One region of the Paenibacillus sp. sgz302164 genome, then DNA from elsewhere that is predicted to be linked to it. Evidence: riboswitches for the same ligand, from Rfam matches in the RefSeq annotation. Region 1 holds a riboswitch; each other region holds the start of a gene.

Region 1 (7,833 bases):
CGCCGAGTCGCATAGAAATACATCCAATGAAACAGGAGCCCCAAAGGAATGACAAACAAACTTGGCCAAAAATAGGCGAACACCATCCCAGGATCCATCGCATTTCCCTGACTCGTAAAGAAGAAGAAAATTCCCGCCAAGACGAGAAGTGCTCCAAGCAGCGTCTTCTTATCCACCGTATACCTCCGCTATTCCATAAAATCAATATTTACTTCATTCTAGAATAAATCGGTTTGCTCCGCCAGCACCCCTGGAACGATTTTCCCTACGTCCCGAGACGGAGGCGCGGCCCCCTCTCGGGTACAGGTACGGTTAGCGGCGGCGCATGAGAAAACGGTTAGCGGCTTAGCAATTCGTTGGCGGAGACAATGTTATCGTTTTTCTTTTTCGGCTTGTTCCAGAACTGCTCATTTCCGGGCAAATCATCGAACCAGGCCGCATGCTCAGGGCAGTCGAGCGCCATAAATTTTCCGTACTGGTCGTCCCGGGATTGATGGTATTTCAAATAAGCCTTCCCATTCTCGATGGCTAAAATTTCGATTTTGCCGGAAGTGTGGCTCATCGATAGGCGGACACGCTTGCCCAGGCCGGACGTGAGGGCCTTCGCCTCTTCCACGATCCGGTACACGCGTTCCAGCGGCAGTACGAAATCTTTATTGCCGGCGACGGGCCGGTTAATGAAAAAATAATAAGGCGTGACACCCGCCCACGAAAGCTCATCCAGCAGCTCCGCAAGCACCTCGGGCCGATCGTTGATCCCTTTTAGAACGGGCGTTTGGTTCACGACAATCGCTCCCGCTTGATGGAGCGCTTCAAATCCCTTCTTCGCTTCCGCCGTAATTTCGCGCGGATGATTGATATGCGCCATCACGTAGATGCGTCGCTCCGAGTCGGAATGCTTCCGGATGGACTCCAGCAGCTTCTCGTCTTCGTAGATCCGCATCGGATTGAACACGGGAATTTTCGAGCCGAGCCGAATGATCTTCACATGGTCGATCGCTCTCAACCGTTCGAAGATGCCGTTCAGCCTTGCCGTGGAAAGGATCAAACTGTCCCCTCCCGTCAGCAGCACATTGTTGATCTCCTTGTGCCGGGCGATATAGGCCAGCCCCGGGTCGACGTTCGACATCGCCTCGCTGACATCGTTGCGGAACAACCGCTTGCGGAAACAATAGCGGCAGTAAGCGCCGCAAACCTCGGATACGATCAAAAGGGCCGTCGTCCTGTATTTATGCTGGCAGCCGGGAACGACATAATTCGTGTCCTCATCCGACGCGTCCCACCTTCCATATTCGGACAGCTCCCCGTCATTGGGAATGATCAATTTCTTGATCGGATCTTCCGGGTTGTTCCAATCTATCAGTTTCAAGTAATAATCGTTTACGCGAAACACGAATTTTTCCGTTATTTGCTTCAACCTTGTTCGATCGCGTTCGGGAATCTCCAGGATTTTATCAATATCGGTAATATATTTCGGTTGCGGCATATTTCATCCTCCTTGAAAAGACAGAATGTTGGCTTTCAACGAATCCAAGACGGCTGTCTATCTCCTCCTTCCGCGGATCAAAGCTGCGAAATAAAAATGACCCGTCTTATAGCCGGCAAGAGGACATGTCGATGCCTCCGGGCCGAAACTATACGTCGGGTCCAAATGAACACAAAAAGACCCGAATAAACGGGTCAGCAAATGCGAATATAACACAATGCAACTATGACCCACCTACTGCTGACGAGGTTAGCTGCCGGGCTCGGGAAAGATGGTTCCCTACATAAACATCATGATTCGCCCCAAAAAGATTGGTTCCCCCGCTTTCCGATTCGTTAAACCGGAAATTAAGCGTATTTTTATCTTACACAAACACCGCCGGAGAGTCAATGACGCAGCGGGATTCCGCACTAAATCAGATCCGACTTTTGCAGAAGTCTTTGAACAATAACGGAAACCTCCGCTCTCGATATGAATGCTCCAGGATCCAGCACGGCGCCGTTTCGTCCGGAAAAGATCCCGGATGCCAAGCAGTCGGAAATCCCGTTCTTCGCCCAATTCGATATCGTACCCGCGTCGGTGAAGGAGTTCAATAGCTGTCCTGCATTTGCGGAAGACTTCGCTTTGAGCCCTGTAATAGCCATTGCTCTGGCCATGATCACCATCGCTTGTTCGCGTGTAATCTTATCATTCGGGCGGAAGGTGCCGTCTTCAAAACCGCTAATCAGGTTGTACGCGAAGGCCGTTCCAACCGCGCCGGCATACCAATCTTTCGAATTAACGTCAGAGAAAGACAGTGCCCCTGCTTTTGGCTGCAGTCCTAATCCGCGAATCAAAATTGCCGCAAACTCCGCTCGTGTAATATCTTGATCGGGATTGAAGAAGCCTTTGCCGACGCCATTGATGATCATACGCGATCCCATATCGTTTATCGCTTCTTTGGCCCAGTGCGCCTCCGCATCCTTAAACTCAACCGGATGCCATACGACAGAATAGGCGCTATTCGTTATGCTGTTTATCTTGGCATAAAGCTTGCCGTCCAGCCGCACGATTTTGGTCGGCACATGGCGCAGCGTTCCATCCGTTTCAACCACGACACCAGTTGTGATTTTGTCAGGATCAACGCCATCCGGAATCGCTATTGTACGTTCAACATAAGCTTTGAACCCGTTGACTTCAATCGTCTTGTCCTTATAAAGAGCTCTTACCGTAAAATCAAGCGGCGGGACAACGACCGAAATTTTTCCCTCCCCGGATTCTTTCAGAACCCCTTGCGCCGGCGTTTTTGACACAGCAATTTCGATTTGAATCTTGATATCCTCCAAGGCTGCCGATTTGCCCAACTGATTCGAAATCGATTGGATGTCGATCTGCCCGGCCGGTAAGTTATAGGTCGCTTTATCTGTTTTTATTTCCAATACCGCTTGCTGCAGTTCCATTTTGCTGATCATCTGTCCGTCAAGCTCTCCGCGCACGACATCGGATTTGGCATCCGCCAGCATCGTCACCACAGCGAATCGCCCTTCCTTCGCGAGTAGATCCCCCAGCTTGTCCCGGTCAATGCTGATGGTTGTTACCGTCTGTGAATTTACGCTCGTCACCTTGGCTGTCCCAACATTCACCGATCTGCCGTTAATGAGAACGGTAACGCCCGTTTTATCAGGTTGCGATGTAGTCGAAGGCGTCGACTGTGGCGGCGTACTTCCACCACTGTCGCCGTCGGAAGGGATCTCCAGTCTTACGGTATTAGAAACGGCAGAAACAGGGCTGCTGCCAACGCTGTTAATCGCCGCCACAGTAAACGTATAGGTCGTGCCATACGTTAAGCCCGTAACTGTGATTGGGCTGCCGGTTCCGGTTGCAGTCAGTCCTCCCGGAATCGAGGTCACGGTGTAGCCGACGATCTCACTGCCTCCATTGCTGGATGGCGCATTGAAGCTTACCTTCGCTCCGCCGTTGGCTGCAACGGCGGTTACGCCCGTCGGGGCGTCAGGTACCGCAGCAGGCACTCCCGGCGCTGTCGGTGTCACGCTGTTCGATGCGGCCGAAGGGCCGGAGTTTCCTGCGCTATTCGTCGCTACAACCGTAAACGTATATGCCGTCCCATACGTTAAGCCCGTAACCGTGATTGGGCTGCTTGTACCCGTCCACGTCAATCCTCCCGGACTTGAAGTTACCGTATAGCCGGTTATGAGGCTGCCTCCATCGTTGAGCGGGGCCGTAAAACTCACCGTTGCTTGCGATTGGCCTACTGCCACCTCCGATTTTACATCGGTCGGTACGTCCGGAGGGGTAGTTATCTCAGATAATTTCTGGATACGGTGGTTGCCGAAATCAGCGACATATACAGTGTTTCCGCTATCTATCGCTACACCGCTTGGACTAATAAATTCCCCAAGGCCGCTTCCCTCTCCGCCTCCGCTCTTCTTCCATTCTCTCCACACCCCCGTGGAAACGTCCAGCTTCTGGATGCGATTGTTGCTCATGTCAGCAACGTATACATTCCCGCCGGCATCTACCGCCACGCTGTAAGGCTCGTCAAATTCTCCAAGGCCTTTCCCCGAACCGCCGCCGCTCTTCTTCCACTCACTCCATACTCCTGTAGCTGCCGTCAGCTTCTGGATACGGTGGTTATTGGTATCCGCTACATACACATTTCCGCTGCCGTCCACCTCGATGCCGGAAGGTCCATAAAATTCTCCGAGGCCGCTTCCCGCGCCCCCTCCGCTCTTTTTCCACTCGCTCCATACTCCCGTGACTGCATCCAGCTTCTGAATACGACTGTTATTCGTATCCGCCACGTACACATTCCCGCTGCGATCTACCGCCACTCCGCTCGGATAATCAAATTCCCCACGGCCGCTTCCTTTGCCGCCTCCGCTCTTCTTCCACTCTCTCCATGCTCCCGTGGATGCCGTAAGCTTCTGGATACGGTGGTTATCACGATCGGCCACGTATACATTCCCATTGCTGTCTACAGCAACGTCGGTCGGATTCTCAAACTCTCCAAGACCGTCACCCGAACCGCCTCCGCTCTTCTTCCACTCGCTCCATATTCCTGTGGAAACCGTCAGCTTCTGGATGCGATGATTATCGTAATCGGCCACATACACATTCCGCTCGCTGTCCACCGCCACACCGCTCGGATAACTAAACTCGCCCAAGCCTTTGCCGGCAACCGCTCCCCTATATACCCATTCGATCCATACTCCTGTGGATACCGTCAGCTTCTGAATGCGCTCATTGCCAGAATCGGCCACATACACATTCCCGCTTCCATCCACCGCTATGCCTTTGGGTTGATTAAACTCTCCCAGGCCGCTGCCCGAACCACCGCCGTTCTTCTTCCACTCGCTCCATACTCCTGTGGATACCGTCAGCTTTTGAATGCGATGGTTGCTATACTCGGCCACGTATATATTCCCGTTGTTGTCTACGGCAACGTCGTACGGATTATTAAACTCGCCCGGACCGCTTCCCGCGCCCCCTCCGCTCTTCTTCCACTCGCTCCATACTCCTGTGGTTACCGTCAGCTTCTGAATGCGATGGTTGCCGGTATCCGCCACGTACATATTGCCGCTGCTGTCCAGCGCAACGCGGGATGGAAAATTAAACTCGCCTAACCCGCTCCCTTTGCCGCCCCCGCTCTTCTTCCACTCGCTCCACACGCCAGTAACTGCATCCAATTTCTGAATGCGATGATTCCAGGCATCCGCCACATACACATTCCCGCTATTGTCTACAGCCACGCCTCTCGGATTATTAAACTCGCCCAGGCCGCTTCCCGCGCCCCCTCCGCTTTTCTTCCATTCGCTCCATACTCCTGTGGATACCGTCAGCTTCTGAATGCGATGATTACTGGTATCCGCCACATACACGTTCCCGCTGACGCCTACCGCTACGCCTGCCGGATTGGAAAACTCGCCCAAACCGCTTCCATACGCCGGCCCATCCCCGCTCTTTTTCCACTCGTTCCACACTCCGGTGGCTGTATCCAGCTTCTGGATACGATGGTTATTGTTATCCGCCACATATACATTCCCACTGCTGTCTACCGCTACTCCGGTCGGATTCGAAAACCCGCCGAGCGCATTATTGCCGGTCGATCCGATCTTGGCATATTGACTCCATAGTTCCGCTGCTTGCACAGGAAATGTGAGTAATGTATTACAGACCATAATAAATACAAGGCCCCACACCCATAGCTTTCCTGCAGCCGGTTTTGCATATCTCCGATTCATAACTCCCATTCTCCTCCTCTAGCTGAACTTACACGCAATCCCTCCTGCATTTTACCAGGCATCTCTCTCAAAATTCTCACAAATGTGCCTTCAACAACAAAATGAAAGCGCATTCAAATGTGAGCAAAGTACAAGCATGCCAAAAATCGCAGGACAACGACGATAGCGGGGCATTCAAAAAATCACAGGACAACGATGATAGCGAGACATTCGAGGAGATAGTTTGCGCCGCTCCGAAAAATCGAAGAATTGTAACCACCGGCACCGGCTTAGGCGGTAACTTCCATCGCCCCCTATAAGGGAGGGCATGTTAATCATTCGAGTTCAAGGGATGTCTAACTCGTAGCTATAAGCTTTCCTGACGCACGAATATTTGCGGCGGCGATCTGCAGGGCCGGGGCGGCAAATCCGGCACGGCCTGCGTTTATTATCCGGCGGCAGCAAAGCCCTAGGATTCGTCATAGCGGAACGGGCCGCTGCGGGCGGATCGGCAGCACCGCCTGGAGCAACCGCCGGCCGGCCGGGTGGCGCAGTTCGTCAAGCCGCGATGCGTCATCCAGCGTCTCGACGATTTCGCCCCGCTCCATGACCGCTACGCGGTCGGCAAGAACCCTCACGGCCGACAAGTCGTGGGAGATGAATAAATACGACAGGCCGAACTGCTCCTTCAGCCGGCCGAGCAGCCGCAAAATACCGGCCTGCACGAGCACGTCCAGGCTGTTGACCGCCTCGTCCAGCACGATCAGCTTCGGCCGGAGGGCAATCGCGCGGGCGATGCCGACCCGCTGCAGCTGCCCGCCGCTGAACTCGTGCGGGTATTTCCCGGCGTCGTCGCCGTGCAGGCCGACCGCTTCCAGCAGCTCGCGGACGCGTTGCCGCTGCGCAGGCGCAGTCATTCGCTCGTGAACGCGCAGCGGCTCGGCGATGATGCTCTGCACGTTCATGCGCGGATTGACCGCGCTGTGAACGTCCTGAAACACCAGCTGCATGTCGCGTCGCAGCTGCTTGCGCTCCTTGGCCGAGACGTCATGCAGCCGACGGCCCAGAAACAGCACTTCCCCGCTGTCCGGGCGCTCCAGTCCGAGCACGATTTTGCCCAGCGTGCTTTTGCCTGAGCCGCTTTCGCCGACGAGCGCAAGGCACGTCCCTTCGTCGAGGCGAAGGGAGACGTTTTTTACCGCCTCGATCACAGTGCGGCGGTTCCAGCCAAGCCGGCGGGAGCGGTACGTTTTTGACACGTGATTCAGTTCCAATATGTTCATCGTTTCACCCCGCCCCCGAAATTCGACACCCAATGCCCGGGCGCCGCCTCGAACAAACCATCGTCCGCAGCGCCATCCCCTTCTGTGTTTGCGGGCTGGGCCTCGTGCCAATCGGCCGCCACGCCGACGCTGCCGTCGACACCGCCTTCCCGCGCCCCAAGCAGCGCCTGCGTATACGGATGGCGCGGGCGGTTCAGCAGCAGCGCTGCCGGGCCTTTTTCCAGCAGCCGCCCCTTACGCATCACGGCCACTTCGTCCGCAAGCCTGGCGATGACGCCAAGATCGTGGGACACGAGCAGCATGCCCATGCCGCTCTGCCCGCGCAGCATTTGCAGCTCGTCCAGGATAGCGGCCTGTGTGGTCGTGTCGAGCGCGGTCGTCGGCTCGTCGGCGATCAGCAGCGCCGGATTCAGGCAAGCGGCCATGGCGATCATCGCCCGCTGCAGCATCCCCCCGCTCAGCTCGAAGGGGTACATGCTCAGCAGCCTTTCGCCATGCGGCAGCCGGAACCGCCGGATTTGCGCCGCCGCAAGCTCGCGAGCTTCCGCTTTTCGCATGGGCAAATGGGCGCGAATCGTCTCGATAAAATGGCCGCCCACCGTCATCATCGGATTGAAGGCGGACATCGGATTTTGCATAATAACGGCTATGTCGCGCCCGCGCAGCCGGCGCATTTTCTCGGCGGGCAGGTCCAGCAATTCCTCGCCGCGAAAGCGGATGCTGCCATTGACCCGCTGCCCTGCGCCGAGCAAGCGGACAATCGCCGAGCATATCATCGTTTTGCCGCTTCCGCTCTCTCCGACGATCCCCAGCACCCGCCCCTGACCGAGCGCCAAGCTTACAT
Region 2 (7,833 bases), on a different contig from region 1:
CAAAAGCTGCCGGAATGCTTTGAAGCCAAGCCCATCCGGCCGCATAAGGATGAACTGCTCGTGTACACGCACCGCCAGAGCCGGCAGTACATCTGCCTGGCAGCGCGAAGAAAACCCGCAAAACCCCTATGACGTCGTGGACGTCACCCTGCAGAATGAAAATAGTCAGGTCTACTGCGTTCTATTTTCGTATAAAGCGCAAAAGTGCAGGTTTTTACTCGTTGATGCGCCAGCCACGAAAAATTCCTGCAAATGTGCAGGTTTTTGCCTGTTGGTACGCCGGCAACGAAAAATTCCTGCAAATGTACAGGTTTTTCAGCGAACATTTGGGTTCAGACTCATTTTGCCCAGAAATTCCTGCACAATTGCAGGCTTTTCCTCAAAATGAACCCCATAAACAGAAAAAGCCTGCACTTTCGCAGGTTTTTCGCTTTGCCAAGCCGCTTCACGAATGCCCGTACCCACAATTAAGGGCCGCCACCTCGGGCTATCCTAACAAAGTATCGCTGGACAATTTAACTTTCGCAGGTGATCCTTACGCAATGCCGGTGATTCAGAACGGCTGCTGCGGCTGCCTGGCCGCATATGAATACCCTGTCTGCCCCTGTACGCCTGAAGCTACCTGATTCGCCTGGAGCCCTTGAGCCTCCTGCGCCGCGTATCCGTAACTGCCACCACCTGGCTGAAGACCCTGGCTCTGCTGCGCAAAGCTGCTTGTCCCTCCCGCGTACGGTTGCGTACTGCTCACCGCTCCTCCGGCGTACAGCTGTGCACTGCCGATCGTCCCTCCGGCATACGGCTGCACACTGCCGACCGTTCCTCCGGCGTACGGTTGCGCACTGCCGACCGTTCCTCCGGCGTACGGTTGCGTACTGCCGACCGTTCCTCCGACGTACGGCTGCGCACTACTGACCGCTCCTCCGGCATACGGCTGCGCGCCGCCGACCGTCCCTCCCGCGTACGGTTGCGTACTGCTGACCGTTCCTCCGGCGTACGGTTGCACACTGCCGACCGTTCCTCCGGCGTACGGTTGCGCACTGCCGACCGCCCCTCCGGCGTACGGCTGCGCATAGCCTCCAGAGCCTTGGCTTACCGGGGCCCCTGGTGAGTACTGCTTGGCCAGCGCCTCCTCCGCAATCTGAATCGCCCGCTTGACCATGTTGCCGGCGTCCTTCGTGCGGATTCCTTCCCAGCCTTCCCGCTGTACCACATCGTAAAAGCCAAGGTCCTTGGCCAGCTCATATTTGAAACTTTCCGACATAATGCTTCTTCTGCGTCCCATCGCTATCCCTCCTGAAGTAAAATAGAAATGTACGGATAGTGTGCCGCATTATCGCCAACTCCATGCAAAGCAAAAGCAGACCCTATGCGGGCCTGCCGTTATGATAATGCGCTAAGCTAATGTTGAATATAGGTGATACGGACTTGTCCGTCATCGTTGCAAACGGTCACTTCCACGGATTCCGTCAAGATATCCGCGTAGCTGTAGGAGACCCGCTTAAATGCGTTGGACTCTTCCAGCTTAACAATAAATACAGAAGGGTAGGTTTCTTCTAAAACACCGGAACGCTCGATAGTCTTTCGCCGACCACCATTTGCTCGCAACATGATCTTCTGCCCGACATGGGGCTCCAAACTGCGTTTAATTTCCAACAGCGCATTTTTTGCCATTGTCAACTACCACCTCTTTCCTTGTTAATTATAACCGATCGCGGCCAAAATGTCAAATTAGGACCAAATATTATATCAGCCCGACAATCCTGTTGTCAACGGCATATCCGCCTAATTTTAAATTTGCTTGGTGTTTAGGTTGCCTCCAAAGATTGTAAATTATTCACTTTTTTTCATGAAATATATTTTCGACATATACGGAGGCATTTAGCACCGAAAACGGATGCCGTCCACACGGCGAATAAAACCAAAGAAAAAGCGCCCAAACGCGAATGGACTTTGCACAAGTCGATTCGCGCCTGGGCGCTTGAATGGATATGCACCGAGCGCAGCTCACAACGCGCGGTATCACAACTGTACGAACGGCGATCGGTCGCTGTTGAGTTTTACACATTTGCCTGCGAGTGCTGAATGCCGGGAATCCCCATCCGGTAGCTGCCTCGCGTATCGACTCCTCCTAATCCGTCTAACCCCGTAACCGTCAAGCTGACGATGTCCAGCATGGAAACGGTATCTTTGACCGACGTATAGGACAGCTTAGCCGCAATACACAAGGGGTCCAGAGCATGAATCAGCACGCGGGCCGGGGAGCTGGCAAAATTCGCTCCGGCCCGCAGCAGCGCTTCAAAATGCGACTGGCAGGCTCCGGCCACAATGATCAAGGAATCGCGATCGCGTTCGTACTGCCTGGCGACCTGAACCGCGCTCACAAAATGAAGCGAATTTTTGTAGCTGCTCAAGTTGTTGATATCGCGGTTTTTACGGTTTTTTATTATGCCGTCATGTCCGGTAATGACGACGATATCCGGCTTGACTTGCGGCAGCAGCCGATACAGCGCATCCGGCATCTGGGCTTCGGGGACGTAAAAGCCCTCCGCAGGCACGCGAAGCTCTCCGTACAGCTGCATGCATTTGCGCAAATAGGCCGGGTCTCCGTCCACATGCAGTATTTTACCCGGCACTTCAAAATAGCTGACGCCGGAGTGCTGATTCTTCTCCTGCTGCTGCTCCCTGGCGATTTCAATTCGTCGCAGCGATTCCCGATATTGCGGGGTGCCCGACCGGAGATGATCCGGCGTGACGCCGCCAAACGCAAGCAAGTCCGTCAGGGGCGCATCTGCAAGCAGCCGGTAATCGACACCCCGCAGCACGGCCTTCACCTGCTCGATACGTTCGATTTTGAAAATGACGTCTCCGCCATAGGATTTTCGGGTAACAAAGTCTCCTTGCCTCATCGCTCAATCCCCTCCTAGGGCTATCCTATGGCGGGGATGGGCATTTGGTGCGGGTTTATTTGCAGCCGTGCGCGCGGAGGGCCGACGACAAGCGTGCGAACTCTTCCATGCTGAGCGTCTCGCCGCGGCGCGAAGGCTCGATGCCGATGCCGTGCAGGAGCGCCTCCAGCTCGGCCTTGGTGTCTTTGGCAAAGAACCGCGCAGCCAGGTTGTTGTAAAGTGTTTTGCGCCGCTGGACGAAGGATGCCTGGACGACTTCGAAGAAGAAGTCGGCGTCCGCCACCTCGACCGGCGGGGTTTGCCGTACGCGCAGCCGGATGACGGCGGAATCGACGTTCGGCTGCGGGACAAAGACGGTGCGCGGCACGATCGTGACAAGCTCCGGCTCGCAGTAGAACTGCACGGCAATGCTGAGGCTGCCGTAGTCTTTGGTGCCCGGGCGGGCCGCCATGCGGTCGGCCACCTCTTTTTGAATCATCACGACGATATTTTCCAGCGGAAGCTTCTCTTCGAGAAGCTTCATAATGATCGGCGTCGTGATGTAATAAGGCAAGTTGGCGACAACGCTGATGCCGCCAACACCGGCAAAATGCTGCCGGAACAGCTCCGGCAGGTCCAGCTTTAACACATCCCCATGCACGACCTGGGCATGGGGGTACGGCTCCAGCGTCTCGCCCAGGATGGGCAGCAGACGCTGGTCGATTTCGATGGCCAAGACGCGCCCAGCCTGCTTGGCCAACTGCTGGGTGAGCGCCCCGATGCCCGGGCCGATCTCCAGCGCGCCCTTGTCCGGGCCGAGCCCGGCGGCGGACACGATTTTGTGCAAAATGTTCTGGTCTACGAGAAAATTTTGCCCGAGGCTCTTTTTCAGCACCAGGTCGTGCTTCTTAAGTATTTCTTTCGTTCTGTTCGGTGTAGCGACATCCTCAGGAAGCGCCCGGTTGGAAGTATTCATGTCACAGCCCTCATTTATTTAGTAATTCTACCGCCGCTTCAAACTCCTCGCGGGTGATTTGAAACATCGCACAGCGCTTGTAAAATTGCTTGCCGTTGCAGTAGCCGATGCCGAGCGCCTTGCCTACCTCCAGCCTCCGGGAGGCCGCTTCGGCGTGGACGATGAGTCCCGCTGCCATCAGGTCCTCCCAGGTGACCAGGGAGACGGCTCCTTCATACTCCGTCCGCAAATTGCTCAGCGCCTGCCGGATCGTCTCCGGCGACGCGTTCTCAACCCCGATGTCGCCCTTGTACTCCGCCTGCTCCTGCGTAATAAAAGCATGCTTGCAGCCGGGCACCTTCGCCGCCACGATTTTGCGGATCCGCTCCCCTGCATGATCCGGATCGGTCAAAATAATAACCCCGCGCCGCTCCTGAGCCAGCGCGATCCGTTTCAGCACGGCCGGACCTATTGCGGAGCCGCCGGTTTCGATCGTATCCGCCTCCACGGCCCGGCGAATCGCTGCGGTATCGTCTTTGCCCTCGACAACGATAACTTCTTTTATCATACAACGTTCCTTTCCCTGTACGCACAAAAAGAAGAGGGGTCTCCTCTTCTTTTGCCATTCGTGAACGACCTATCTATCTATATATACATTCTGCCCATGCAGAAACCGGATTACCCCTTAATTCTCAGTCGGCTTCTTCGGCCCTACGACATAGACGGTATAACCGTTCTTCGTGCCGAATTTGTTGGCATAGTTCTCATCTTCGAAGTAAACGTCGATCGTTTGCCCTTTCACGGCGCTGCCTGTATCTTCAGCGCGCCGGAAGCCAATACCGTCGATGTACACCCACCATCCGAGCGGAATAACCTTCGGATCTACCGCGATCGTTCTGCCTTCGGTGACTGTAGTTCCTGTAAACGTCTTGCCAAACCCGGGGCTGTCCGCGGATTTGCCGGTAGACTCCACTCCCGCCGAATATGCGGTGAGTTTCACGTTTTTGAGAATTTGCTTGTAGCCGAATTTGACGCCATTCTTTGAAATTTCATCCACGCTAGGGGATGAGGCCGATAAAGCGACGACCGGATTTTTCGTGCCGATGGCAACGACTTTTTTCACACTTTCCGTTTGAACCTGTTCATCTACAACTGCTTCGGAGACCAAAACGCCGTCTTCGAATACTTTTTCCATTTTTTTCAACAGAACGCCCTCTTTGCCTTCCTGGACGACCTGTTCCTTGCCTTTGAGCAGCGATGCATCGTTCTTCTTCTCGGTATCGAACGCGATCGGTTCCGTTGTTTCGTTCTGCTCTTTCTTTACCCTGACCACTTTGACTGTATCGCCGGGTAAAAGCGAAGATGCCGGTTCAGGAGTGACTCGGTCAAGCTCCCCAAGTGCAATATGTAAATCCTGCAATGCACTTTCAACCGTTCTTGCAGTTGTGTAAACAGTGGTGGTCTTTCCATCAGCAGTCAATTGAATCGGTGACGCATGATCGATCACGAATTTCTCTCCGCCCTTGATCGGAGTCGTGAGCGCTGCAGAAACTTGATCGTGTTCACCAATCTTAATGGCTTGTTCATCCAGTAGGCGTTGCAGGACCCATTGCTTCGTATGCACAACGGTTTCTTGTCCATTCACAACTACGGATACGCTCTTGGTAGCCGTACCGTACAACAACACCAAAAACATGAAAGTCATAGCGATTGAAATCATACCTAGGCTTAAAATCAAACGCAAGTTTTCATGCTTCCATCGTAGTGCCAAGGACATGCTGGATGATCGACTTACATGGGTCTCGGTTAAAGAGATGTTGCCCACTTCTTCGGTCCTCCTTCAAAGCCTCGCCGCCCGTGTGTTACGCATGATTAAATTAGACGCGACTAAGGTCAGTTTGTGATTAACTTAATAAGCCTCTCCAGCTTTGCAGCGGAGTTCACCCGACAACAACGCGGCCATTACCGGACGCTGCTGCGGTAGTCCCACCTCCTTCGCTTTTCATCCTATGATCATCTAGCCTGCACTATCTCGAAAAAATGAAAAGACCAGCGGAAAGAGGACTCTTCCCGTGGCCTTGTATGCATAGAAAAATACAACCAGACACGACAATCGTTACCTCTCTCGGTACGCTTACGAGGTTAGCTGACGGATTCGGACGTGAGAGTCGCCCTACCTGGACAACAAGCTGCTTGCTCGTTGTCGTTGGATTCACCCCTGATATTCATTCTGCTGGCATTCGGCGGTTGCATGTGCTTCCGAATGTTTGCAGCGGTTCCCCCGTTCCCATAAATGGAACTCAGCGAATGGAAATTTGGCAAATTGGTTATTAAGTTATTATGAAAAGTATATTACGCTGTAAATCTAAACCTGTAAAGGGATTATCGCCCGCTAAAAAGGGCGGAATTCGGAAATAATAAACATTTCCGGCTATAAATCTTGGTCTTTAGTACGTTTTTCTCATTATAACGTATTCTGACGCTTTTTTTCGCAATTCTTACGTTTAAATTAGGCTTTAATAGCAATTTTGTTTATAATGGGGATGGGTGAAATTGGTTCAAAAATGCCAATAATTTGCTGAAAAGGAAGGCCATTCGATGAACCCCATTCTACAAGTCGACTCCCTTTACGGGGGATATCTTCCAGGAAAACCTGTCCTGCACGGACTTACTTTTTCAATCCGCCAAGGTGAAATGATGGGCTTGATCGGACTCAACGGCGCAGGCAAAAGCACGACAATTAAAAATATTCTCGGCCTGCTTCATCCGCAAAAAGGCACGATCCGCGTCAGCGGCCTCACCCTGGCGGAAGACCCGCTCGCCTACCGAGCAGCGTACGCTTACGTTCCCGAATCTCCCGAGCTTTACGAGGAACTGACCATCCGCGAGCATCTGGAGCTGACGGCCATGGCATACGGGCTGACCAAGGAGCAGTTCCTGACCCGATCCCAGGCGCTTTTGGAAGAGTTCCAAATGAAGGACAAGCTGAACAGCTTTTCCAGCCATCTGTCCAAAGGCATGAAGCAGAAGGTAATGATCATGAATGCGTTTTTGATCGAGCCCGCCTTGTACATTATCGATGAGCCCTTTCTCGGGCTTGACCCGCTGGCCATCCGCTCGCTGCTTGAGCTTATGGTCCGCATGAAGCGCAGAGGAGCCAGCTTCCTCATCTCCTCGCACATTTTGTCAACGATTGAAAAATATTGCGACAGCTATGTCGTTTTGCATCGCGGCAAAATGGCCGCCCAGGGAGATTTGGGCGAACTGCGGGTGCAAACCGGGCTTGCCAAAGCGTCGCTCGACGACATTTTTTACGAGCTGGTTCAAGGTGATTCGGTATGAAGGACATGGAGGTCAATATCACCGGTTTATGGCAGCAGCGCCTGGGGCGGTATTTAAAGGAAGCTTCGGGGTACTGGCTCTACGCGGCGCGCAGCAATTTTGTCGGCTTCATGTTGTTTCTTGTCATTATTTCTTCCTATTATTATGCCAAAACGTTGCAGCAGCTTCCGACAAATTATCCGTATCTGTGGATCGCTTTGCTGCTGCTTGTTCCGCTGCTCGGGTCGAGCCCGATTCGAACGCTGGTCCGGGACGCGGACCGCATGTTCCTGCTGCGGATCGAGCGTCAGATGGGCGCTTACTTTCGCAGCGCGCTTCTTTACAGCTTTACGCTGCAAGCCTTCTGGTCGCTGATTGCGCTTGTCGTGCTGTGGCCCCTGTACCGTCACTGCGAGGGTGCGGCCGCTCAGCCGTTCGTCCTGATGCTGATGCTGATCCTGCTGGTCAAATTCGCCAACATATTGGCCGGTTGGTATGAGAGCCGCTTCGTTCACACCTATGCAAGAACGGCCTCCGTCGTATTCCGCTGGGTAGCGTCGCTCGTTATCGTCGCCGTGCAGTTCGACCGCAGCTTCTTTTGGGCGAGCGCAGCCGCGCTCGTTCTGATTTTGCTCTGGTTGGCGGCAGCCCGTTTTGCGGCCGTCTATACGA
Region 3 (7,833 bases), on a different contig from region 1:
TTCCCTGACTTTCGGGCGGATCTTCACCTGCTTGAACACGGGGATGAGCGTAGCCGGGTCCGTCGAACTGATGACCGCCCCGAGCAGCATCGCGTATATCCAGGGCAGGCCAAGCAGCAGGTGCGCCGCCACGGCCACTACCCCGCACGTAATCATAACGCCGGGGACGCTGAGCAGGCTGACGGTGATCCACACTTTGCGAAGGCCGGAGAGGCGGATGTTGCGCCCGCCGTCGAACAAAATGAGAGCGGAACCGATCGCAAGAATGAACTGGTTCGTAAATGAAGTGCTGGATTCCCGTACCCAGCCCAGGCCTTGCCCGACAATGATGCCCCCTACGAGAAAAAGCGCGACATCCGGCAGCTTCAACAGGTGTGCAGCTTTGCCCAGCAGCATGCCCAGACTGAAAATAATAATGAGCAGCAAAATGACATGCTCAATCATGACGGCAGACGCATTTTCCATTATCCGATAACTTCGCTCTCAAATTCTTCGATTTGTTCATTCGTCCCGATGATCACCATAACATCCTTTTCATTGACAACGTCTGTCGCAAGCGGCGCGATGATCACACCGCTTTGCTTGTTGATGGCAACGACGCTGCATCCGTATTTGGCCCGGGGGTCCAGATCCTTGATCGTTTTGCCGCACAGGCGCTTGGGCACCGACAGCTCGACGATCGTGTAATCTTTGGACAACTCGATGTAATCCAGAAGGTTAGGCGATACGAGCTGGTGCGCCACGCGGATGCCCATATCCCGCTCCGGATAAATGACGCGGTCCACGCCGATTTTATTCAGCACTTTGCCGTGCAGCTCCGACAGCGCCTTGGCGACGACCATTTTGACGCCCAAATCTTTCAGCACAATAGCGGTTAAAATGCTGGCCTGAATATCGTCGCCGATCGCGACGACCGCACAGTCAAAGTTGCGCACGCCGAGCGACTTCAGCACTTCCTCGTCCGTGGCATCCGCCACGACCGCATGCGTCAGCTCGGAGCTCATCTCGTCGACCGCTTCTTCGTCCTTGTCGATGCCGAGCACCTCATAGCCCAGCTTGATCAGCTCCTTCGACAAGCTGGATCCGAATCGGCCCAGACCGATTACCGCGTATTGATTTTTTTTCATCTCCAGTATCCCCTAACCAATCGTAATTTTACCCTCAGGGTATCTATATAATTCTTTTTCCTGTTTCGGCTGCAGCGCGTAGGCGAGCGTTATAGGGCCGAGCCGGCCGGCGAACATCGTCAGGCTGAGCATAATTTTGCCGAAAACGGTCAGCGACGGCGTAAGCCCCATAGTCAAGCCGACAGTACCGAAGGCGGACGTCACTTCGAACAATATTTTCAAAAACTGCACGGACTCCGTCGTCGATAACAGCATGGACACGAATATGACGAGAAAGAGCGCGATCATCGTGAGCGTAATCGCTTTGAGAATGCGGTCCTTCGCCAGACGGAAACGGAAAATGACGATATCTTCCTTGCCTCGGATCATCGTGATGATGGCGGCAATGAGAATGGTGAACGTCGTCGTTTTGATCCCGCCCCCCGTCGAGCCGGGAGAAGCCCCGATAAACATGAGAATCACCATGAAAAATTGCGACGCCTGACGCATGGCGCCGATGTCCATCGTATTCGCGCCGGCCGTCCGGGGCGTGACGGATTGGAAAAACGAAGCCAACATTTTTCCGCCGAAATTCAGCGGTCCTAACGTCTTGGTGTTCGTGTACTCGAATATAAATATCACTAGCGCGCCGAAAACGATCAGAAATCCCGTCATGGCAAGCACGACTTTGGAATGCAGGGAAAGTTTCTTCGTTTTGTGATATTCCATCAAATCGGACAAGACGATGAAGCCGAGACCTCCGAGCACGATCAGCGCCATCGCGACGACGTTCACCGTGAAATCGTTGACGTATCCGGTCAGCGAGACGAAAGGAGCATCGGCGGTGCCGAACAGGTCGAATCCGGCATTGTTGAACATCGAAATCGCATGCCAGATGCCGAAGTACAGCGCCTTCGAAAATTCCATGTCGAACGACCAACGGATCGTGAACAAAATCGCCGCTATCGCTTCGATGCTTAATGAATAAATAAGTACTTTGCGGATCAGCCGCACAATCCCTTCCATGCTGCCCTGGTTGAACGCCTCCTGCAGCAGCAATCTTTCCTTCAGCGTAATTTTTTTGCGCAGCACGAAGGCGAACAGCGTGGCCATCGTCATGAAGCCGAGACCGCCGATCTGGATCAGGCTGACGATGACGACTTGTCCGAACACGGTAAATGCCGACCCGGTATCGACCACGACGAGGCCGGTTACGCAGGTCGCCGATGTGGCCGTAAACAGCGCATCGATAAAAGGCAGCGACCGGCCGCTCGTCGAGGCAAAAGGAAGCGTCAGCAGCCCCGCTCCGATCAAAATAATGGCGGCGAATCCAAGGACCAGAATTTGCGGAGGCGTAAGCTGCCAAATGCTTATTTTTTTCATAAATCCCCCTGTTGTCATCAATTGAACACGCAAAAAAAGACACTGGAAATCCAATGCCTTATTCGGAAATGGTTCCTGACGTAAAGCCTACGAGGTTAGCTGACGGATTCGGGTGCGCGCAGTCACCCTATTTGTCCGGTTTTTTGACGCCGGAGACAAAATTCACCCCAAATTACATGGTTCCCCCGTTTTCAACAAGAAATTCGGCTTTTTATTCAATTGATATGAATTATATATCTGATTTATTGTTCCGCACAAAGTTGTTTTCAGCGGATTTGCGGGGGTTTTCGCAGCATTCCATCGTGTCTGGCAAGCAGGAGAGGGCGTTACGATTCGAAATCGCGAATTTGCCCCGGTTTACGTTTTATTTTGCATGAATTGGTTTTCCTTAACATCTGTGATACTTTTAATTTAGCGTATTTGCGAACCAACATTATCCAAGGAGATATTTTATCCCATGATGCGAATGAAATTGAACCGAACTTTGCTGATCCTCGCGTGCATCGGCGTGGCCTTGTATATGGGGGTCAATATGCTTGCGGGATATCAAACGGAAGAAGCGGCCCCGGTGGAAAGTCCGGCCGTTACGAAGCAGCAGGCGGCCGACGTGGCCGGGCAGTTTTTGCAAAGCCGCTACGGCATCGGCCAGCCGAGTACTTTCGTCGTATACCAGTCCGAAAAGTCGAGAAGCGGATACTTGCAGAAAGAACACCTTTTGCACGAGTATGAGCTGAAATACGGGGACCGCTTCCCGCTCGATTTCTATCAGGTCAGCGCCGTCGATCCCGGCAGCAAGCGCAAATTCGAAGTTGACGTCAACTACAAAAGCTTGCAAATCGTCGGCTGGCGCGAGACGCTCACCGGTACCGCCGCAGCGATCGGCAGGCAAAAAGCGGACCAGCTGGCCAAGGAGGAGATGAGCCGGCAGGGCTTTAATCCCGACGATTTCAGTCTCGCCCTGGAGCCGAAGAAAGAGGCCGGCGCGAGCGCGTACGTTTACGAAAAGAAAGCGGAAGCCATCGGCGGTTCCAAGCTGCGCTTGCGGATCGATTTTGACGATAACGCTTTGGTCGGCTATGCCGTGCAATTCAGCATCCCAGAGGACCATCAGGCATGGCTTGACTCGCAGGATCAATCCGCCTCGTTCATGACCTGGATCAGCATGGGCTTTACGTTCCTGATGTCCGTTGCGGCCATCGTATATGCCATCAGGCACCGCAAGCAGATGGATTTTCGCAAGGGCCTGCTGCTCACTGTTATTTTTACGACGATTTACATCGCCAACAACATCAATATGTATCCGGCTTTCAAAACGATGTCCGGCGATATCGCAGACAACGGAACCGCCACATTGGCCGGCTCGCTGTTCATGAACGTCGTTACGCTGCTGCTCGGTCTATCGGTCTACATCTCGCTTGCTTCCGGCAGCCGGTGGTGGGAGTCGAACGGGTGGAAGCCTTGGCCGGCTTGGCGGGAATCGCGCTTCGGATCGGAAGTGTTTCACGGAATGGGCCGGGGCTACTTGCTCGCCCTGTTCATCCTTGGGGTCCAGCAAGTTCTGTTCTATGCGGGCGAGGTCCGCTTCGACGTATGGGCCGTGAACGATCCGGGGGATTCCGTATTGAATATGCTGGAGCCCAAATTGTTTCCGCTGATGGCATGGGCCGCCGCAATATCGGAAGAAGCCGCTTACCGGCTGCTCGGTATCCTGCTGTTCAAAAAGCTGTTCCGCTCGAACTTCATCGCCGTTCTGCTGCCGAGCATCATTTGGGCCGCGAGCCATACGCAATACCCGATCTATCCGGTGTATACCCGCCTGATCGAGGTAACCGTCATCGGCATCATTCTCGGCTATGTGTTCCTAAAATACGGCTTCATCACTGCCATATTCGCCCATGCCTGCATGGACAGCATCCTGATGGGCCTGTCGCTGTTCTCGCTGGACCAGGCGGGCGATGTTGCCGCAGGTATCTTCTACATCCTGCTGCCGGCCCTCGCCGCGCTGCTGCTGGCATGGTGGCACCGGCGGCGCCTCGCGCCAAGCCCGGGGTAGAGCCAGCGCATGGCTGGCGGTGCGCGGGGGTAGCCCCCGTGCGGCGCTGAGCCTGCGGACGCTTGCTGGGCTGCGCGCGGCGCGCCTCCGAACGCCCACTAGAGTCTGCGCTCGTTAGGCAGCCCGTGGCGCTGATAAACTCCGAACGCTCGCTGGGCACTCGCGGCGCTGAGAGCCTTCGAAAGCCCACTAGGGTCTGCGCTCGTTGGGCAACCCGTGGCGCTGATAACCTCAGAACGCTCGCTGGGCACTCGCGGTGCTGAGAGCCTTCGAAAGCCCACTAGAGCCTGAGCTCGTTAGGCAGCCCGTGGCGCTGATAACCTCCGAACGCTCGCTGGGCACTCGCGGCGCTGAGAGCCTTCGAAAGCCCACTAGAGCCTGAGCTCGTTAGGCAGCCCGTGGCGCTGATAACCTCCGAACGCTCGCTGGGCACTCGCGGCGCTGAGAGCCTTCGAACGCCCACTAGGGTCTGCGCTCGTTGGGCAGTTCGCAGCGCTGATATCCTGCAATAATCAAATCGGAGATAAAGTGACAGGCTAGCGAAACCAGGGGACGCAGCCGCTCTGCCCTAAGTCACGCCTCTCCTACACGGGATGGGGCGCATGGCAGCTTGACAGACAAAAACCTGCAAAAGTGCAGGTTTTTTCCTTAAATATGGTTCATTTTCGCGAAAAGCCTGCAATTGTGCAGGAATTTTCGATGAAATTAGGTCTGAGCCCATGTTCGCGGCGAAAAGCCTGCACATTTGCAGGAATTTTTCTTGGACAGCGGATCAACCGTGCAAAAACTGTACTTTTGCAGGTTTTTTCGCGCAACTAGGCAAATGGTGCGACCGACTCTGGCGTGTGGGCTTCTCAGGAGCCAGCAAATCTGCAGGTTGTTCCGCTCAAACCCTGGGCTCAGGCCATACTAGACAGGAATTCCTGCACAATCGCAGGCTTTTTCGCCAAATAGGCCAATTCCATTGAAAAAACCTCCAACTTTACACGAAAATAGAACGCAGGAAACTTGGTACCGGCGTCTACAACTTTATAGGAGTTTGTGCAGGTTTTCGGCAGGCTCCGGAACAACACTTTTCCGCCGTCATGCAGCGCAGCCCCCGATAGGAGCTGCGCGAGGTGCACACCTTTCACGTAAACCGACAAAAAAGCGGGGCCCCCTTACTCCTGGGGAACCGCCGCCTCATTTTCGCCTTGCAAAGCTTTCATAATTTCGTTTGCCAGCTTTTCACCGATACCCAGAGGCTTGAAGTCTTCGACTTTGGCCTCTTTTATTTTGCGTACCGAGCCAAAATGCTTGAGCAGCGCCTTCCGCCGCTTCTCGCCGATGCCCGGTATCGCGTCAAGCTGGGAGACGACCATCGACTTCGCCCTCGTCTCGCGGTGAAACGTGATCGCGAAGCGGTGCACTTCGTCCTGGATGCGCTGCAGCAAATAAAACTCCTGGCTGTCCCGCTGCAGAGGAATTACTTCCGCCGGGTCGCCCATCATCAGCTGCGCGGTTTTGTGCTTGGCGTCTTTCACCAGGCCGCAAATCGGGATGTACAGCCCCAATTCGTTCTCCAGCACATCGACCGCAGCGGAGATTTGCCCTTTGCCTCCGTCCACGACGATCAAATCGGGCATCGTCAAATTTTCCTTGAGCACCCGCTCGTAGCGGCGGCGGATCACCTCGCGCATCGTTTCGTAATCGTCCGGCCCCTGGACGGTTTTTACCTTGTATTTGCGGTACTCTTTGCGATCCGGCTTGCCGTTGATGAACACGACCATGGCCGAGACCGGATTCGTCCCTTGAATGTTCGAGTTATCGAACGCCTCGATGCGGTGAATCGCCCCCGTTCCCAGCCATTCGCCCAGATTTTGCACCGCTTTGACGGAACGGCTTTCATCGCGCTCAAGCAGCCTGAACTTCTCTTCCAGCGCCATGCGGGCGTTATCCTTCGCCATATCGACCATCTGCTTTTTCAACCCGCGCTGCGGAAAATGAACCTTCACCTTCAGCCACGACTCCAGCGCTTCCCGCACGTCCTTCTCCTCGGCTTCAGCCTGGGCAGCGCCACCACCAGCTTCCGCAACTCCTTCTGCCTGTATAGCGTTCCCGGCTTCTGCTACAGCTTCAGCCTGCGCGGTACCCCCAACTTCCCCAGCTCCTTCGGCCTGTATAGTGCCCGCAGACTCCGCTACGGCTTCAGCCTGTGCAGTGCCATCAGTTTCCGAAACTCCTTCCGCCTGCATAACACTCCTTGCCTCCGCTACGACTTCGGCCCGTACAGTACCACTTGCTTCCGTTACAGCTTCGGCCTGTGCGGCACCCCTAACTTCCCCAGCTCCCTCGACCTGGATAGTGTTTGCAGCTTCAGCAGCTCCTTCCACTCGTATAGCGCTCCCGGTTTCCGCTACGCCTCCGGCCTGCGAGGCAGCCGCTGCCCCAGGCTGCGCCGACGTCGCCGCTTCCGGCACGCCGGGCAGGAAAATCTCCTTCGGCAGCGCCGGATTGTCGCTGTACACCTGTGTCACATAGGTGATGAAGTCGCCGTACTCGTCACCGTAGTAAGGGAACAGCGAGACGTGGCGCTCGATCATTTTGCCTTGGCGCATGTACTGGATATGTACGGCCATCCAGCCTTTGTCCACGGCATAGCCGAAAATGTCGCGGTCGACCGCATCGTTCGTCGTGATCTTCTGCTTCTCCATGACCGCGTCGATGTTCAAAATATGATCGCGCAGCTCCTTCGCGCGCTCAAAGTTCAATTCCTCCGCTGCGGCGTGCATTTTGGCCGTCAGCTCTTCCTTGATCTCCACGTGTCCTCCGTTGAGGAAACGGGTGATCTCCTGCACCATCCGCTCGTTCGTCTCCGCGGATACTTCATATTCGCAAGGCGCCAGACACTGCCCGATATGATAGTATAGGCATACTTTATCGGGCAGGGTCCTGCACTTGCGCAGCGGATACAGCCGGTCCAGCAGCTTCTTCGTCTGCTGGGCGGCAAAAGCGTTCGGATAAGGGCCGAAGTATTTGCCCTTATCTTTAATCACCCGCCGCGTGACCTCCAGACGCGGCTGCTGTTCGTGCGTGATTTTGATATACGGGAACGTCTTGTCGTCCTTCAAAAGCACGTTGTAGCGCGGATGGTGCTGCTTGATCAGGTTGCATTCGAGAATCAACGCTTCCATATTGCTGGACGTGACAATATATTCAAAATCGCGAATCTCGCTGACCAGCCGCTGCGTCTTGGCGCCGTGGCTGCCCGTAAAATAGGAGCGCACGCGATTTTTCAGAACTTTGGCTTTG
Region 4 (7,833 bases), on a different contig from region 1:
CTATTTACAGCATAAGAGAAAGCTATAGTTTTGCAAGGGATTTTATGTAAAAAAGATCAAAAGCATGCCTTTGGAACGACGGGCGCACAAAACTTAAGGGGCAATGACGGTTATTCTGACGGAACTTATGTCAGCCGGTTCCCACAAAAAAAAGATGGGGTCCCTCTGTTTTCGGAGGTTTATTCCATCTTTTTTATTTGTTAGGGACGACGCTGAGTATTGTGAATGATTGGATGTGACAGTTATGTATTCATCCCCCCGCAGCTGTTTGTATGAAAAAGAACCCGTCCTTGGTTTAAGCCGCTCCAGGGGGATAAAGAGGTGGGCTAATGTGAAAGATTTGTTGTATGTAGACAAACTGCTTCTGCTTTTGAAGAAAGATGTAAATACATACGAGCATAGTTTGCGGGTGGGAAAATTATGCAAGATGATGGCAAGTCTTCTGCAATTGGACGAAAAACAAACGCGTCAGTTAATCCAGGGAGGCTGCTTGCACGATATCGGTAAGCTGTTAATACCGGATCAAATTCTGTTGAAGGATTCGGCGCTCACCGACCAGGAATGGAAAATTATGCAGCAGCATCCCGTTCTGGGCTCCAACATGATGATGGCGTTCACCGATTTGGACCCGAAGATCGCGGAAATCATTCTGTATCATCACGAACGCTGGAACGGCCAAGGGTATCCCAGCGGACTAAGCGGCGAGAACATTCCTGCTTTTGCCCGGATTTGTGCAATTATCGATGCTTTCGACAGTATGGTTTCCGACCGTCCGTACCGCAAAGGCTTATCGATCAACACGGCGGTACAAGAACTTTTGTCACACAGCGGGACGCAGTTTGACCCGGACTATGTAGCCCTCTTTTTAAGTTTGTCCGAATCGTTTCCGGACGTATATCCATTCAAATAAACCGGCCGAGACGGCGGCAACGACTCGATATTAACGTTAAACAGGCGTCTATGTCAATAAATAAGCCGACGGCGCGGCGCTTCCGAACAAAATCCCCCGGACTTTCCCGAAAGGACAGTCGGAGGGATTCTTTTTTTGCGCAAAGAGAGCTACTGTTTTTTAGCGATTTTGGTTAAAATGAGCTGTTTAAGCGAAGCGTCGCCTTCTATGGCTTGTTCTTTATATTCAAACTCTACCTGATCGTCTTTCTTGAACTTTTGCACGGCATCTGTCGTACCGTCTCCCAACTGGAAAGCGGCGGCTTTCTCGTTCACGATAAGCTCGATCGTATGCGGATCGGCCAGGCCTACATAGCATCCCGTTCCTTTTTTCACGGCTGCTGCATCCGCCTGCGGCGTTGCGGACGGGACAGGAGTAACTGTCGGGCTGACTGCCGGACTGGCCGCTGCTGACGGTTCCGGCGTCCTCTCGCTGTTATTCCCGGAGGGGGCATCGCTGCCGCAGGCTGCCAAAGCCAGCGTCAGCGCACTGCTTACCAGCAAGCAGGCCAACTGCCGCTGCCGGCTTTTCTTCGTCTTGTTCATTTCATCACCTCATCTATTGGACGCGGCAGATAAGGTTATGGTTTAGAATAGAAAAAAGCCCTGCAAGCCGCTCAAGAAACGAGCCGTGCTTTGCCGGGGCTTTTTTCACATAAATCGATCAAATTACTTGGATTCAGCAGTCAGTTGGTTGTAAATATCGTCCCACAAAACGCGGCGGGCCGATACGTACCGTTTGGAGTAATAAGACTCACTTAGTTTGTTCTTCATAACACCTTTATCGGTAGCCGAGTGAATGAATTCACCGTCTCCCCAATAGATGCCTACGTGAGAAATACCTTTGCCGTCTGTGTTGAAAAAGACCAAATCGCCTTTGCGCAAGTCCTTTTTATCAACCCAGATGCCTTCTTCGTCTTGAGCTTTGGAACTATGGGGAAGGTCGATACCGAATTGCGCGAACACGTAAGCGGTAAATCCGGAGCAATCAAAGCCTTTCGTTGTCGTACCCGCATACTTGTACGGAGTTCCGAGCAATCCGTCAACCGTTTCATCCAAAGTGGATTGTGCTGCGAAAACACTTCCTGCACCAATACTCAAACACAAAACAAGACTGACAACGAGAGCAACAACCTTTTTCAACTGCTTGTCTCCTTCCGGTGCCTACGAGGTTAGCTGGAGGGTTCGGTTGAAGGTTCCCTATGATCCCTGTGTTGCGAGATCAATTCACCCGGAATGGTTCCCCCGTTTCCCAAAAAATCGGGAATTCGGCATGAAATGTTGGTTTATTTTTCCTAGTGCTTAGGATTCGGCATAAATATCTAAAATCCTCCTTCCAAGTGCACTATTCTATAAAAATATGTGAAATAGTTCGGAAAATAGACAAAAAAAAGCCCCTTTTTCAGGGGCTTGAGCATATTTTCCGATATTTGGGCGTTTTTCGCTGAATATTGCTCATAGATTTAGAGAGCGGCGGGCGTTCGCTACGAATTTGCTTTGGCGGACCACAACTGATATTGAGAGGCTAGTACCCACATTTGCAAAAATATGTTGAAAAGCGGGAACAGCTGATAAATGAGAAGGGCAATCAGACCTGCCCAGATGTAGGAAGCGATGACGCTGACACCCGTCAATAGTCCCGACCCGATCAAAAGCAGCAGAGCGATGCCGACGATAGGAAGCAGGTGCCGGGCAAAGGCGAGCAGGGTGGAGAGAATTCCGCTTCCGGCAGCGAGCGCGAACTGCAGATGCATGAAGAGGAGATGCATGAGAAATCCGTATGCAAGCATTCCGGCCAGCCATGGCAGCATGTCAACGGCGGCGTTCTCGTAAGATCCGCTTTGCGCAAAGATCGACTCGGCCTTCGGGATCAGCCAGGCGAGGGGAAGCAGTGTCAGCGCGATCCGTACTGCGTAGCAGAGGAAAAAGGAGAGCCACATCTCCGATATGCCTTTAAAGAAGCGGTATCCCGCATTTTGGTCGGTGTGGATCAGCGAATAGTAGATGCCGGCGTTCAGCAGCGGCGTAAGCAGCATGCGGCTAGCGAGAAGCACCGCCAGCCACCATAAATAGGAATGGCTCAGGTCCGTTTTGAGCAGTTGAAACTGGCTTTCGGCCAGGAACAAATGCAGCGTCTGCTTGGGCTGGCCGTTTCCCGGAAAGCGATGCATGAGCGGCACGAGCACCGATTGCACCATTTTATAGAGGAGGGCTCCCCAACCCATTTGATACAGGAACAGCATGATGACCGCAAAAGGCTGCCGCAGCGCCGCCCGATAGCCGGACTTCATATAAAGAGTCATGCAGCGTTCTCCTTTCTACCAGGCTACCCAGCCGGAGATCGTTTGTAAAAGCTGAATGATGCCGAGGTTCAAACGTATTTTCCATTTGGGGTCTATCCGGGCCGACATGAAATTGTTGATATGCTTGTTTTCCAGCACGAGCGAATAGCCCGGATCGATGCGAACCCACTCGACGGGAGCCGCATTCGTCAACTTGTACTCTATGCTGCTCTCCGCGCCGTTCCAGACCTTATCCAGTGCGGTGCCATCGGTAAAATGGAATTGAATCGGCACCTCCGGGGAATTGCCGCCCCGTTTGGAGATTAGCACGGTGCTCTCATATCCGGGTTTGCCGTCTGCCAGTGCCGCAGGCTTCACTTGAATCCGATCAACCGCAAAGTCCATCATCATGCTGCCGTACACATACTGGTTGAAAAAATCGTCCCATTTCGCTTTGGTGACTTCCTCCACAACATGTTGAAAATCTTTGGTCGAAGGATGCTTGAACTCCCAGCGGTGGAAGTAGGTCGTCATGATGCGGTCCATCGTCTTGGCGCCGACCTGCTTTTCGATGGCTTTCAGCACCAGCTTGCCGCGTATGTACACATTATCCGCATATTCGCCATGCCCTTTGTAATCCCAGGCATTCAGTTTAAGCGCGTTGGGCGAGGTCACATAGCTGGCCTCTACAGGCAGATTCGGCGAAACGCCGTATTCCGCCTCCATGACTTTGTCCTCCGCGTAGGAGGTGAAGCCTTCGTCCAGCCAAGCTTCTTCGAACTCGTTGGAAGCGACGAGGCCGTAAAAAAATTGATGGCCGATTTCATGAACGACCACCCGTTCCAGCTCCAAATCGGGCTTCTTGTCGCTGGCTCCCCATGCGGTGACCAAGGTCGGATACTCCATCCCGCCTGCGCCGTTGCCGCCTTCCGGAGGGACGACGATGGAGAGCGTGGAGTAAGGGTACGTACCGTACCACTGGCTGAAGCGGGAAAGCGCCTTTTTGGCTGCGTACATGTAGCGGTCTTTTAAATTTTGATGCTTCGGGTCGAGGTAGAGCTTGATTTTGACACCGGGCACCTGCGCCGTGGCGAACGGCTCTTCCACGTATACGAAGTTCGGCGAAGCCGACCAGGCGAAATCGTGCACGTCCTCGGCGTAAAACTGGTAGGTTTTCGTGGCGTTGTCCGACAACGGGGGTTTTACGGGGAACCCCGTCGCGGCGACAATATAGTTGGACGGCACTTTGATGACAACGTCATAGATGCCAAAATCGGAGTAAAACTCCGAGTTGCCATGGTACTGATGGAGGTTCCAGCCATCGGCCGTGCGGCCTCTTGTTCCCGCCGGCTCATACGCGGCGATTTTGGGGAACCACTGTCCGGCCATGACGAAATCGCCGACATAACCCATTCGCGCGAAGGCTGCGGGCAGCTTGACGAGAAACTCCGTTTTGAACGTGACCCGCTCGCCGGGGCCCACCGCTTTGGGCAGAGGCAGCTTAAGCAGGGTATGATCGTCCTTATTGCCGTCATCGGGCTGAACAAACTCCATGCGCATGCTTAAGTCATTGCCGTCCAAAGTTTTGACCGATAAAAGCTCCATGCTGCCGATGCTGTCGGCTTTCGCTTTGTCTTGACGCAGTTTGCCTCCCGACTCGCGCATAAAAGTCGTCTTCTTGGATTGGAACGCATTCGGATATAAATGCAAATACAGTTCTTGCACAGGCGTACCGCCCGGGTTCTCCCAGGTTATCGTTTGCTGTCCTTTAATTTGCCTGGTGTCGGCCGCATATTCCACGTTCATGTGATACTCGGCAATTCGGTAACTGAGCGGTTCGGGAGCCGATTTCTCCGGTGCTTGGGCGGATTCGGGCTGCTGCTTGGCCGGCGTCTGCGGAGCCGGTTCTTCGAGCGCTGCAGGTATCGCGGGCTTGAAAGTGGATGGGAGGAGCGATTCGGACAGCAGAACTGCACCTGCGGCGAGCAGCACGACGAAGGCCCACTGCACCGTGCGGTTTTTGAACAATGGATTCATGATATTCACCCCGTTGACAAGCATCTACAGCATGTATATGTAGACAACCCGGGTATTATTTCTGAAAAGAGAAATTTGCTTTTTTCGCATGAAAGAGCTATAGTTTACCTAACTAATATTAGTTAGGGAGTGAAAGCGATGAGTGCTGAGAGCATACGAGAAGCTGCCCTTGAATTGTTCGCAAGTCAGGGATATGAGAAGACGACGCTAGGCGATATTGCCCGCAAAGTAGGCATTAAGACGCCATCCATCTACGCGCATTACGCTTCCAAGGAAGATCTGTTCTTCGCAGTGACCGAAGAAGTGATTAACAATTACGTGTATGTCATGCGCGACCAATACGGCAAGGAAACCGATGCCGATCCCGAGCGGCAGATCCGGCTCTATTTTCGCCACGTTACGGATACGATCGGCAATGACCGTTATCATTTGTTTTACAAGCGGTTTATCTTTTTCCCGCCGGAGGCGCTGAAGGAGAAGCTGCTGAAGCCTTTTCTTCAAGGGGAGAGCGACATGACGAGCAGCCTGATCCGGATATACGAGGCGGGCGCTGCGGCCGGACAATTCCGGCGGATGGAGCCCGAGGCGTTCGTGGCGGCTTTTTACTGCGCGGTGGACGGTCTGTACATGGAGTTTCAGCTGTATGAAGAAGCCGAATTCCGCAAGCGGAAGCAATTTGTATGGGAGTTTTTTATCGCAGGATTACACTGCGGCAAGGAGTGAAGGGACATGAATAAATATTGGCTGTATGTTGTCATAGCAGGCATTATAGAAATATTCTGGGTCACCGGTTTGAAATACTCCGAATTGTGGTGGGAGTGGCTGATCGTGATTGCGTTCATATCGTTCAGCTTTTTCCTGCTGCTCAAAGCATGCGCGATGCTGCCGACCGGCACGGTCTATGTGGTATTTACGGGAATCGGTACGATAGGTACGGTGCTGACGGAGATGTTATTTTTCCATGAGCCTGTGAATGTGTATAAGCTGCTGTTGGTTGCGCTGCTGCTCACCGGGATCATCGGGTTAAAAAAGGTCACGCATGCGGCCGGCGACGCCCGGGGTCATCATCAGGAGAAACATCAGGTTTAAAGGAGGCCGATTGGTCATGGCATGGTTATTGCTGGTCGTGTCGGGTTTAGGGGAAATATTTAGCGTAATGGGACTCAATAAACTTAGCAAAGGATTTAGTATAAAAGGAATTTTGCTGGTGATCTTCGGGCTGGGCATGAGCTTCTATTTGCTGTCGATTGCCCTGCAGACCATCCCGATGGGAACCGCGTACGGCATATGGACGGGAATCGGCACCGTAGGCGTCACGATTACAGGCATGTTGGTACATGGCGAATCGAAAGATGTGCGCAGGCTGCTGTTTATCGCGATCATTATGTGTTCCACCGTCGGCTTGAAGCTGGTTTCCTAATTGCCGTCGCCCAGATACGCTTTGGAGGCTTCCAGCGCTTCAATGATGCGATCGATGTCAGTCTTGTTTTTGAGCCTTACAGGTTGACGCCATCCTCTACACATTCGATATTCACCGTGTGTTCTTTATTATCAATGAAGATGCGCATATTGTCCGAGTCAAATAACGTTTTCCAAGACATGGGTTCACCTCGCGGAAACAGAATAGACTTATTTTAACATGTTTAAATGGGTCTTGGCCGAGAATTTGGCCCGTATCTTGTTCTTGCCGGTTACTTTGGCTACAATAAAGCAAAGGAATGTTTATACAGAGGAAGGCGGGAAGGTGACCGAATATGGAAGCTGATAAAAAGAAGCTGGCTTTAAATATAGTTAACTCCAAGACGAATCACAAAGGGTTTGGCGCAGGCTCGATCGACCTTAGCAACGTTTCCGGCATCATCATCGATGGCGGGGAAGCTTATTTGGACGAAGGGACGCTGCACGCCAAAAGTAAAATCGAGAAAGGCATCAAGTTCTCGACGAACAAGGAAGATGTGCCGAACGGCCGCAAATGCTGGATCGTCTGGGTAGCGGTAGACCGCACGGAAGAAGGGGCTTATTATGCGGGCATGACGGCTTGCGAAATGCTGATTGACACCGAAGCGCGCAGAGGCTGGAAAATCCTCGCCGATCACGTCAACAAGATGGACGCCGCGATGAAACGGAAATTTATTTTCGACGGCTTGAGCGATGAGGAGAAGGCAGCGCTCAAAAACAGTTTAGTCGCCCATAATGCAGAGTGGTGGAACCGGTCGGACCAAAGCCTCAAGGATACGCTTTCATAAAGCTTCCGGGTGGCGCTTCGGCAAATGTGAACTTTATGTGTCATCCATTGTGACGGTAGAGTGAACCGGGTATACTAAACCCTAGTGTATGTTACACCATATACTAGGACAGCAAAAAGGCAGACTAAGACGCGCTTAGTTCTGCCTTTTTGTGTTGTCTGAGGACGGCCCTCCTAGTCGTTCCACCAGCGTTTCAAATCGTTCCACCAGGAGCTGTTTTTGCCTTTGGGTTCTTCCTTCTTGCCGTCGCCGGCCGTTTCTTTGGCCGGTTTGCCCGTGCAGTACGTCTTCGGTTCCGTGCCGGCCAGGAACGCCTCCAT

What was found. A riboswitch is a leader RNA that binds a small molecule or an ion and turns the genes downstream of it on or off. The one in region 1 is predicted to bind cyclic di-AMP.
Region 2: another riboswitch for cyclic di-AMP. It lies ahead of AC0LWT_RS37265 (resuscitation-promoting factor); the one in region 1 lies ahead of AC0LWT_RS28965 (KamA family radical SAM protein).
Region 3: another riboswitch for cyclic di-AMP. It lies ahead of AC0LWT_RS05085 (TrkH family potassium uptake protein); the one in region 1 lies ahead of AC0LWT_RS28965 (KamA family radical SAM protein).
Region 4: another riboswitch for cyclic di-AMP. It lies ahead of AC0LWT_RS37680 (C40 family peptidase); the one in region 1 lies ahead of AC0LWT_RS28965 (KamA family radical SAM protein).

The regions. Positions count from the first base shown of each region.
Region 1 is NZ_JBVYOL010000022.1:3,739-11,571, forward strand. It holds gene AC0LWT_RS28960 (hypothetical protein) at 1-176, opposite strand, end outside; gene AC0LWT_RS28965 (KamA family radical SAM protein) at 338-1,486, opposite strand; cyclic di-AMP (ydaO/yuaA leader) riboswitch at 1,711-1,850, opposite strand; gene AC0LWT_RS28970 (S-layer homology domain-containing protein) at 1,897-5,727, opposite strand; gene nikE (nickel import ATP-binding protein NikE) at 6,186-6,989, opposite strand; gene AC0LWT_RS28980 (ABC transporter ATP-binding protein) at 6,986-7,833, opposite strand, start outside.
Region 2 is NZ_JBVYOL010000046.1:15,906-23,738, forward strand. It holds gene AC0LWT_RS37235 (hypothetical protein) at 316-465, opposite strand; partial or broken gene AC0LWT_RS37240 (small, acid-soluble spore protein, alpha/beta type) at 1,112-1,282, opposite strand; gene veg (biofilm formation stimulator Veg) at 1,399-1,671, opposite strand; gene yabG (sporulation peptidase YabG) at 2,058-2,906, opposite strand; gene rsmA (16S rRNA (adenine(1518)-N(6)/adenine(1519)-N(6))-dimethyltransferase RsmA) at 2,962-3,861, opposite strand; gene rnmV (ribonuclease M5) at 3,872-4,408, opposite strand; gene AC0LWT_RS37265 (resuscitation-promoting factor) at 4,526-5,665, opposite strand; cyclic di-AMP (ydaO/yuaA leader) riboswitch at 5,956-6,156, opposite strand; gene AC0LWT_RS37270 (ABC transporter ATP-binding protein) at 6,439-7,182, shown strand; gene AC0LWT_RS37275 (ABC transporter permease) at 7,179-7,833, shown strand, end outside.
Region 3 is NZ_JBVYOL010000002.1:349,648-357,480, reverse strand. It holds gene AC0LWT_RS05095 (cation:proton antiporter) at 1-465, opposite strand, end outside; gene AC0LWT_RS05090 (potassium channel family protein) at 465-1,127, opposite strand; gene AC0LWT_RS05085 (TrkH family potassium uptake protein) at 1,140-2,489, opposite strand; cyclic di-AMP (ydaO/yuaA leader) riboswitch at 2,559-2,708, opposite strand; gene AC0LWT_RS05080 (CPBP family intramembrane glutamic endopeptidase) at 2,947-4,542, shown strand; gene uvrC (excinuclease ABC subunit UvrC) at 5,703-7,833, opposite strand, start outside.
Region 4 is NZ_JBVYOL010000049.1:27-7,859, forward strand. It holds gene AC0LWT_RS37670 (HD-GYP domain-containing protein) at 245-910, shown strand; gene AC0LWT_RS37675 (hypothetical protein) at 1,060-1,494, opposite strand; gene AC0LWT_RS37680 (C40 family peptidase) at 1,618-2,091, opposite strand; cyclic di-AMP (ydaO/yuaA leader) riboswitch at 2,095-2,232, opposite strand; gene AC0LWT_RS37685 (hypothetical protein) at 2,433-3,251, opposite strand; gene AC0LWT_RS37690 (M1 family metallopeptidase) at 3,267-5,267, opposite strand; gene AC0LWT_RS37695 (TetR/AcrR family transcriptional regulator) at 5,406-5,990, shown strand; gene AC0LWT_RS37700 (DMT family transporter) at 5,997-6,356, shown strand; gene AC0LWT_RS37705 (DMT family transporter) at 6,373-6,687, shown strand; gene AC0LWT_RS37710 (YwhD family protein) at 7,022-7,513, shown strand; gene AC0LWT_RS37715 (transglycosylase domain-containing protein) at 7,687-7,833, opposite strand, start outside.